Linked DNA regions of Alloalcanivorax dieselolei B5. The protein of the gene in region 2 interacts with the protein of the main gene of each other region in a pairwise test. Links are inferred from orthologs where the notes say so. Each region holds a gene or a part of one and is shown on either strand. Other genes may lie near its edges.

The links. The genes of interacting proteins can lie anywhere in the genome.
Region 1: the proteins of uvrD (region 2) and lpdA interact in binary tests that used the Escherichia coli proteins (3 or more experiments, as listed by UniProt). The link is inferred for Alloalcanivorax dieselolei B5 from one-to-one orthologs.

Annotation. Positions count from the first base shown.
Region 1 is NC_018691.1:2,975,268-2,979,418, forward strand. What follows is about bases 1,301-4,151. They hold lpdA (dihydrolipoyl dehydrogenase), read right to left. Parts: upstream 3,521-4,151; coding sequence 2,081-3,520; downstream 1,301-2,080. Other genes in these bases: sucC (ADP-forming succinate--CoA ligase subunit beta), read right to left, coding at 1,301-1,919; odhB (2-oxoglutarate dehydrogenase complex dihydrolipoyllysine-residue succinyltransferase), read right to left, coding at 3,586-4,151. In the rest of the region: sucD (succinate--CoA ligase subunit alpha), read right to left, coding at 1-753; more of sucC, read right to left, coding at 750-1,300. UniProt on the Escherichia coli protein: Lipoamide dehydrogenase is a component of the glycine cleavage system as well as of the alpha-ketoacid dehydrogenase complexes.
Region 2 is NC_018691.1:4,834,842-4,839,893, forward strand. What follows is about bases 577-3,529. They hold uvrD (DNA helicase II), read right to left. Parts: upstream 3,158-3,529; coding sequence 995-3,157; downstream 577-994. Other genes in these bases: B5T_RS21725 (TRAP transporter substrate-binding protein), read right to left, coding at 577-838; B5T_RS21735 (sensor domain-containing protein), read left to right, coding at 3,325-3,529. In the rest of the region: more of B5T_RS21725, read right to left, coding at 1-576; more of B5T_RS21735, read left to right, coding at 3,530-5,052. UniProt on the Escherichia coli protein: A helicase with DNA-dependent ATPase activity. Unwinds DNA duplexes with 3'-5' polarity. Translocates on single-stranded DNA with 3'-5' polarity. Initiates unwinding more efficiently from a nicked substrate than double-stranded DNA.

The sequences.
Region 1 (4,151 bases), 1.9 Mb from region 2 along the record:
CGCACCGGCGTGCCCCATGCGCTTGCCCGGAGGCGCGGTGACACCGGCGATGTAGCTGACCACCGGCTTGGTCACGTGCTCCTTGATGTAGGCAGCGGCTTCATCTTCCGCGGTACCGCCGATCTCACCCACCATGACGATGGCTTCGGTCTGCGGATCGTTCTGGAACATTTCCAGCGCATCGATGAAGGTGGTGCCCGGAATCGGATCACCACCAATACCGATACAGGTGGACTGACCGTAACCCAGCTTGGTGGTCTGGTTGACCGCTTCGTAGGTCAGGGTACCGGAACGGGAGACGATGCCCACTTTACCCGGCTTGTGAATGTGACCGGGCATGATACCGATCTTGCACTCGCCCGGAGTGATCACGCCGGGGCAGTTCGGGCCGATCAGACGCACACCGCCCTTGCGGGTGATGTATTCCTTCACGTACAGCATATCGAGAGCCGGAATGCCCTCGGTGATGCAGACGATCAGCTCGATACCCGCGTCGGCCGCTTCCAGAATGGAGTCCTTGCAGAACGGTGCCGGTACGTAGATCACGGAGGCGGTGGCGCCGGTTTCCTTGACCGCGTCGGCCACGGTGTTGAAGACCGGCAGGCCCAGATGGGTCTGACCGCCCTTGCCCGGAGTCACGCCGCCGACCATCTGGGTACCGTACTCGATCGCCTGCTCGGAGTGGAAGGTGCCCTGACTGCCGGTGAAACCCTGGCAGATCACTTTGGTGTTCTTGTCGATCAATACGCTCATTTGGCACCTCCCGCCGCTTTCACCACCTGCTCGGCGGCGTCATCAAAACTCTTGGCGGCGATGATGTTCATGCCGCTGTCGGCCAGCTTCTGCGCACCCAGCTCGGCGTTGTTGCCTTCCAGACGCACCACCACCGGCACCTCGACGCCCACTTCTTCCACGGCACCAATGATGCCTTCGGCGATCAGGTCACAACGGACGATACCGCCGAAGATGTTCACCAGAACCGCTTGTACCTGGTCGTCGGAGAGGATGATCTTGAACGCTTCGGTGACACGCTCTTTGGTGGCACCGCCGCCCACATCCAGGAAGTTGGCGGGCTGGCCGCCTTTGAGTTTGACCAGATCCATGGTGCCCATGGCCAGACCGGCGCCGTTCACCATGCAGCCGATGTTGCCTTCCAGGGCCACGTAGTTGAGTTCCCACTCGGCGGCGCGACGCTCACGCTCGTCTTCCTGGGAAGGATCTTCCAGCGCCTTGATGTCCGGGTGGCGGAACAGCGCGCTGCCGTCCACGTTGATCTTGGCGTCCAGGCAGTGCAGATCACCCTGCTCGGTGACCACCAGCGGGTTGACCTCGATCAGCGCCAGGTCCTTGTCGTCGAACAGTTTGGCCAGGCCGGTGAAGATCTTGGCGAACTGGTTGACCTGCTTGCCTTCCAGACCCAGCTGGAACGCGATTTGACGGGCCTGATACGGCTGCGCGCCGACCAGCGGATCCACTTCCGCCTTGAGGATTTTCTCGGGGGTTTCCTCGGCGACTTTCTCGATTTCCACGCCGCCCTCGGTGGACGCCATGAACACCACCCGGCGGGTGGCGCGATCCAGTACCGCGCTCAGGTACAGTTCCCGGGCGATGTCGGTGCAGGTTTCCACCAGAATTTTGGAAACCGGCTGACCGTGCTCGTCGGTCTGGAAGGTGACCAGACGCTGGCCCAGCCATTTTTTGGCGAATTCAGCCGCTTCTTCCGCGCTGTCCACCAATTTCACACCACCGGCCTTACCACGGCCGCCGGCGTGTACCTGGGCCTTGACGACCCATTTGTCACCACCAATTTCCTTCGTTTTGGCGGCTACCTCTTCGGGGGTGTCGCAGGCGAAGCCTTTGGAAACCGGCAGGCCGTAATCAGCAAACAGCTGTTTCGACTGATACTCGTGGAGGTTCATGCCATTAATTCCGTCGTTGATGAAAGATCAAAAGGCGGGACGGCGTGGCACGCCAACAACCGACCAAGTTCCGCGTTTGCGCCGACGGCTCCCGCGGGAGCGCGGCGGTGCAAACACACTAAGTCCGGTATCGGCCAGCGCGGCACGCCGGGGCCCGACTCTTATTTCTTGCGGCGCCGTTGCGCCACGTGGATGGCCTTGTAATCCGTGGCCAGAGCCGCCTCGTGCACGGTCTCGGACAGGCTCGGGTGACCGAACACCATCAATTGCAGGTCCTCGATGCTGGCGCCGAATTCCAGGGAAATAACGCCCTGTTGCACCAGTTCGGAAGCCTGGGGACCAAGCACGTGCATGCCCAGAACGCGGTCGCTTTTCTCGTCCACCACGAACTTCACCATACCGGCGGATTCACCGGCGGCCAGAGCACGCCCATTGGCGGCGAAGGGAACTGCCCCGGTTTTGTAGGGCTCCCCGGATTCCTTCACTTCTTCCTCGGTTTTACCTACCCACGCCACTTCCGGGTGGGTATAAATCACCCCGGGGACGGCGTCGTAGTTGACCTGGGTATGCTCACCCGCGATCACCTCCGCCACCATGACCCCTTCTTCAATGGCCTTGTGGGCCAGGGCCGGACCGCGCACCAGATCACCGATGGCGTACACACCGGGGACGTCGGTACGGCACTGGTTATCCACGTAAATGAAGTTACGCTCATCCAGGGTCACACCGGCGTCCTGGCTGAGCAGGCCTTCGGTATAGGGGCGGCGGCCAACGGCCACAATCAAACGATCGAAAGTTTCTTCGTGTTCGCCGTCACCATCGGTATAGGTAACGCGAACGGAATTTTTGTTTTTCTTACTGCCAGTGACCCGGGCACCGAGGTGAATGTCCAGGCCCTGCTTGGTGAACTGCTTCATCGCTTCCTTGGCGATTTGCTGATCCACCGCCGGCAGGAAGGTGTCCACGGCTTCCAGCACGGTCACCTGGCTGCCCAGGCGCGCCCACACGCTGCCCAGTTCCAGGCCGATCACGCCGGCGCCGATCACGCCCAGTTTCTTGGGCACGCTGGTGAATTCCAAAGCACCGGTGGAGTCGACGATGATCTGCTGGTCCACTTCCGCCACCGGGATATCGATCGGTACGGAACCGGCGGCCAGGACCACGTTTTCCGCTTCCAGGGTCTGCTCGTCGCCTTCCAGCGGCTTGAACACCACCTGCTTGTTGGCTTTGAGCTGGCCGGTACCTTGCAGCCAATCCACTTTGTTGGCCTTGAACAACTGGGCGACACCGCCGGTCAGTTGCAGCACGACCTTGTCCTTGCGCTGCAGCATGGTGTCCAGATCCAGGTTCAGTTTGCCAACCCCGATACCGTGATCGGCGAAGGCTTCCTCGGCTTCATGGTATTTCCAGGAAGAGTCCAGCAGCGCCTTGGAGGGGATACATCCCACGTTCAGGCAGGTGCCGCCGAGAGCCGGGTCGCCCTGCTTGTTGATGCGCTTCTCGATGCAGGCGGTCTTGTAACCCAATTGCGCGGCGCGAATCGCGGCGACATAGCCACCAGGCCCGCCACCGATGACGATGACATCGTATTTCTCTGACATAACCAGTCCCTATATGCGTCGGGGCCACCGGCGCGGGGCGCGGGGCCCCGGGCCGGCGCCGGGAATCAGATGTCCAGCAGCAGCCGTGCCGGATCCTCGATGAAGTTCTTCACGGCGACCAGGAATTGCACCGCTTCCTTGCCGTCGATGATCCGGTGGTCATAGGACAACGCCAGATACATCATCGGCAGAATCTTCACTTCGCCATCCACCGCCATCGGTCTTTCCTGGATCTTGTGCATACCCAGGATGGCGGTTTGCGGCGGGTTGAGGATCGGCGTGGACAGCAGCGAGCCGAAGACACCGCCGTTGGAGATGGTGAAGGTACCGCCGGTCATGTCCTCGATGGACAGCTTGCCGTCCCGGGCCTTGGTACCGAACTCGATGATCTGGGATTCGATTTCGGCCAGCCCTTTCTGGTCGGCGTCGCGCATTACCGGCACCACCAGACCACGATCGGAAGACACCGCCATGCCCACGTCGTAGTAACCGTGGTAGACGATGTCGTCACCGTCGATGGACGCATTCACCGCCGGGAAGCGTTTCAGCGCTTCCACGCAGGCGCGGGTGAAGAAGCTCATGAAGCCCAGGCGCACGCCGTGGGACTTCTCGAACTCGCTTTGATAGTGCT
Region 2 (5,052 bases):
GGACAATGTGCTGCAAATCCTGCGGCAGGCTGTTCCAGGCATCCTTGTTGATGATCACTTCCAACGCGGAACCCGGTTCCTGCCAGCCCGGGTAGTAGTAGTACTTGACCACCTTGTACAAACCGAAGGCCAGGTCATTATAGGGGCCGACCCAATCCGCGGCATCCAGCGCACCGGTCTGCAGGGAGGTGAACACCTCGCCGCCGGGCATTTGCACCGGAATCGCCCCCAGGCGCTTGATCACCTCGCCGGCCAGGCCGGGCATGCGGATCTTGAGCCCCTTGAGATCGTCGACAGAATTGATTTCCTTGTTGAACCAGCCGGCCATCTGCGTGCCGCTGTTACCGCAGGCCAGCGGCTGCAGGTTGAACGGCTCGTACAGTTCCTCCCACAGCTCCTGGCCACCGCCGAAGTTGAGCCAGCCGTTCATCTCCCAGGCGGTCAGACCAAAAGGAATGGTGGTAAAAAAGGGCATGGCCGAATGCTTGCCCTTCCAGTAATAAGGCGTGGAGTGCCCCATCTGGGCACTGCCGGAACGGACCGCGTCAAACACTTCGGTGGCGGGCACCAGCTCGCCGGCACCGTGCACCTTGATGGTCAAGCGGCCACCGGACATGGCATTGACGCGCTCGGCAAAGCGGTTGGCACCGGTACCCAGGCCGGGGTAATTCTTCGGCCAGGTGGTGACCAGATCCCATTTCAGCGCTTCGGCTTTCTTCTCGCCGACGGCACTGTTGTCACTGGCCGCGGGTTTTTCATCCTGGCCACAGCCCGCCAAGGCGGCGGCGCCCAGCCCCAGGCCCAGGCCCAGGGCGGAAACGAATTTGCGACGATCCATTGGTAAGTCTCTCCCCTTCGGGTTGTTGTAAGTATGTGCCCGGAACGACCGGGCACGGGTCTTATCTCTTTTTACGGAACGGCTGTCCATGGGACTTTTATCTACCCTGGCGCAGCACGTCTCCCTCTACAGCACGTCCCTCTACAAAACGTCCTTCTACAGCACGTCCAGGCGGGCATACTGGCTGACCAGCCATTTGGTCCCCACGCCATCGAAGTTGATTTGCAGGCGGGCATTGGGCCCCTGCCCTTCGAAGTGCAATACCGTACCTTCTCCGAATTTGGGATGTACCACCCGCGCGCCCAGACCGATGCCGTTGGCCTCCTCCTGACGCACCGTGCCGCGGCGGCCCACCGGGCGGCTCACCGCCGCCCGCACCCGCACTTCCTCCACCAGCTCACCGGGAATCTCACGCAGGAAGCGGCTGGGCGGATTGAGCGTCTCGTTGCCGAACAGGCGCCGGCTCTCGGCGTAGGTCAGATACAGCTCACGCATGGCCCGGGTCAGCCCCACATAACAGAGCCGCCGTTCCTCGGCCAACCGGCCAGGCTCCTCCGAGGACATCTGATGGGGAAACAGCCCTTCTTCCAGGCCGGTGATGAACACCACCGGGAACTCCAACCCCTTGGCGGAGTGCAGGGTCATCATCTGCACCGCGTCCTCGAACGCCTCCGCCTGGCCGTCTCCGGCCTCCAGGGCGGCGTGGTCGAGGAAGGCGGTGAGCGGGTCCAGATCGGACTCCTCGTCGCCCTCTCCGAACTGGCGCGTGGCGGAGACCAGCTCCTGCAGGTTTTCCACCCGCTGCTGGCCTTTGTCCCCTTTTTCCTGACCGTGGAAGTCCAGCAGGCCGCTGGCGGCGATCACGTGTTCCGTGGTCTCGGCCAGATCCAGCGCCTCGGTCTGTGCCGCCAGTTGATCCACCAGTTGCAGGAACGCCAGCAGCGCGTTGCTGGCCCGGGGGCTGAGCAGGCGTTCGTTGACGATGGCCACCGCCGCGTCCCAGAGCGGGATACCGCGCAGGCGGGCCTGCTCGCGTACCGCCTCCAGAGTCTTATTGCCAATGCCCCGGGTCGGGGTGTTCACCACCCGCTCGAAGGCGGCGTCCGCCTGGCGGTTGTTGAGTAACCGCAGATAAGCCAGGGCGTTACGGATTTCAGCCCGCTCGAAGAAGCGCTGGCCGCCGTAAATACGGTAAGGAATGCCGGCCTGCAGGAACGCCTCCTCCAATACCCGGGACTGCGCATTGGAACGGTACAGCACCGCCATATCATCGCGATTGGTACCCTGCTGCATCAGGCTTTCCACTTTGCCGGCGATGAAACGGGCTTCGTCCACCTCGTTGAAACCGGCATAGAGGCGAATCGGGTCTCCCTTGCCGCCCTCGGTCCACAGCTGCTTGCCAAGCCGGTCCGGGTTGTTGTCGATCACCGCGTTGGCCGCTTCCAGAATGGTGCTGGTGGAGCGGTAGTTCTGTTCCAGACGGATCACCCGGGTGTCCGGGAAATCACGGCTGAAGCGATGAATATTCTCGATCTTGGCGCCGCGCCAGCCGTAGATGGACTGGTCGTCGTCGCCAACGATGGTGACCGCGTTATGCTCATCGGCCAGCAATCGCAGCCAGGCGTATTGGATGGAGTTGGTGTCCTGGAATTCATCCACCAGGATATGGCGGAAGCGGCGCTGGTAGTGGCCGCGCAGGTCATCATTGTCGCGAAACAGTTCCAGCACCCGCAGCAGCATTTCATTGAAGTCCACCAGGCCGGCGCGCTCGCAGGCTTCCTCATAGGCCAGGTAGATCTTCTGCATGGTCGCCGCGAACAGATCGCCACCGCTGACATCCATGTGCGCCGCGCGCAGCCCTTCGTCCTTCTGGCCGTTAATGAACCAGGTGGCCTGACGCGCCGGCCAGCGCTGCTCATCCAGCCCCAACTCACGGATCACCCGTTTGACCAGCCGCTGCTGGTCATCGGCGTCGATGATCTCGAAGCTCTGGGGCAGGCGCGCTTCCTGCCAGTGCGAGCGCAGCAGGCGGTGAGCGATGCCGTGGAAGGTGCCCACCCACATGCCACCGGCGGGCATGGCCAGCAGTTGTTCGATGCGGCCGCGCATTTCCGCCGCCGCTTTATTGGTGAAGGTGACCGCGAGAATGCCGAAAGGCGAAGCCTGTTCGGTGGCGATCTGCCAGGCGATGCGGTGCACCAGCACGCGGGTCTTACCGGAGCCGGCGCCGGCCAACACCAGCAAATGGCGGTCTTCCGCGGCGACCGCGTCGCGTTGGGCCGGGTTGAGGCCGTCAAGAAGTGTGGTTACGTCATCCATGGGCCCGGAGTTTATCAGAACCAGCGAAAGCCGGCGCTGGCTTTGCAGCAATCGACGCATCCGTGACCAATCGCACGCGCGGTGCTCCTTCCGTGGTTTCCTTTCCCGCACCGGCGTGGGTAAACTGCAAAACAAAAAGGCCGTCCACGAGCCTGGAACCCGAGTCCGTGTCTACGTCATCTCAGCAACATATGGATCATTCCCGCCATGCGGTGATGCGTGCCCAATGCCGCCACCTGAGCGCCGGCTTACGTGGCATGAGCATGCTGGAAGCGGCCACCGTGCTGGTCACCCTGGCGGCCTATTGGGCCACGCCGGTGTCCCTGCTATTGCTGCTGGGATGGGCGGCGCTGACGCTGACCTTCATAGCGGCGCGCATCCTGTGGCTGCAATCCTGGGACCTGGAAGACGATACCGATCACCGTCAACAGCGCCGTTACATCTCGCTGTTCGTGCTGATTTCCGGTCTGTTACTGGGGCTCGGCGGTCTGCTGCTGAACCTGCAATCCGCCACGCCGGACGAATCCCTGTTCTATGCGCAGCTGACCCTGGGCTGCCTGGGCATCGGCCTGGGCATCGTGGCACTGGCCGCCTACAGCAGCCACCTGTTCACCGTGGTGAGCTATCAGGCGCTGCTGCTGACGCCCGCCTTTACTCAATTGCTGCTGACACAACCGGACAACCCCGCTCTGGCCACCACTCTGCTCGCCATCGCCGGCTTTCTGTTTCTCACCGCCCGTTACATCAACAGCACCTCTCACCGTGCCCTGGATCTGCAGATCAGCAACACCGCCCTGATCGATTACCTGGACCGGGCGCGCGCCAACGCCGAGGCGCTGAACGAAAAGCTGGCCGAGGAGATTTGTGAACGGAAAGAGGCACGGCGGCGTCTGCAGGAGGCCAACGACCGGCTCGAATCCATGGTCAGCGAACGTACCCGGGCGCTGGAAGTGGCCAACCGGGAACTCACCGCCACCGGCGAGCGCCTGGAGCTGGCGCTGGAGGCCAGCAATATCGGTCTGTGGGACTGGAACCTGAACACCGGCTCCAACTACCACACCAATTTCGACCGGCTGCTCGGCTACGAGAACGAATACTTCGGCAATTTCTTCGGTGATCTCAAGCAGCTGGTGCACCCGGACGACTTTCCCACCATCCGCCGCGGCATGGTCGCCCACTTCAAGGGCGAGACCGACCGCTATCACGCCATTTACCGGTTGCGCCACAAGCAAGGGCACTGGTGCTGGCTGGAGGACGACGGCCGCGTGGTGGAGTGGGACGACAACGGCCGTGCCATCCGCATGATCGGCACTCGCCGGGACATCACCTCTCAACGCGAGGCCCAGGAACAGCAACGCCTGGCCGCCACCGTCTTCGAGAACGCGCCGGAGGGCATCTTCATCCTCGACCGGCAATTCCGCTTCCTCGCCGCCAACGCCCGCTTCGAGCAGATCACCGGCTATCGCGAGGAAGAAATGAACGGTAAGAGCATCGCCGACAGCGAACATGCCCGCCGTCACCGCAATCTCTACCACACCATCCGCGTGGGGCTGCGCCGCAACGGCTTCTGGGAGGGGGAAATCACCGGCCGCCGGCGCAATGGCGAAATCTTTCCCGAGTGGGTGCAGATCAGCAGTGTGCTCGACGAACGCCAGCGGGTAATCCGCTATGTCGGCATGATTTCCGATCTGACCTCGCGCAAGGAAGCGGAGGAGCGGGTCCGCTTCCTCTCCAATTACGACCGCCTTACCGGCCTGCCCAATCGCACTCTGTTCCGCGAGCGGCTGCACAAGGCACTCACCCTGGGGCGCCTCAATCGTTCCCGGGTGGCGTTGCTGATGATCGATCTGGACCGCTTCAAGCCGATCAACGAATCGCTCGGCCACGAAATCGGT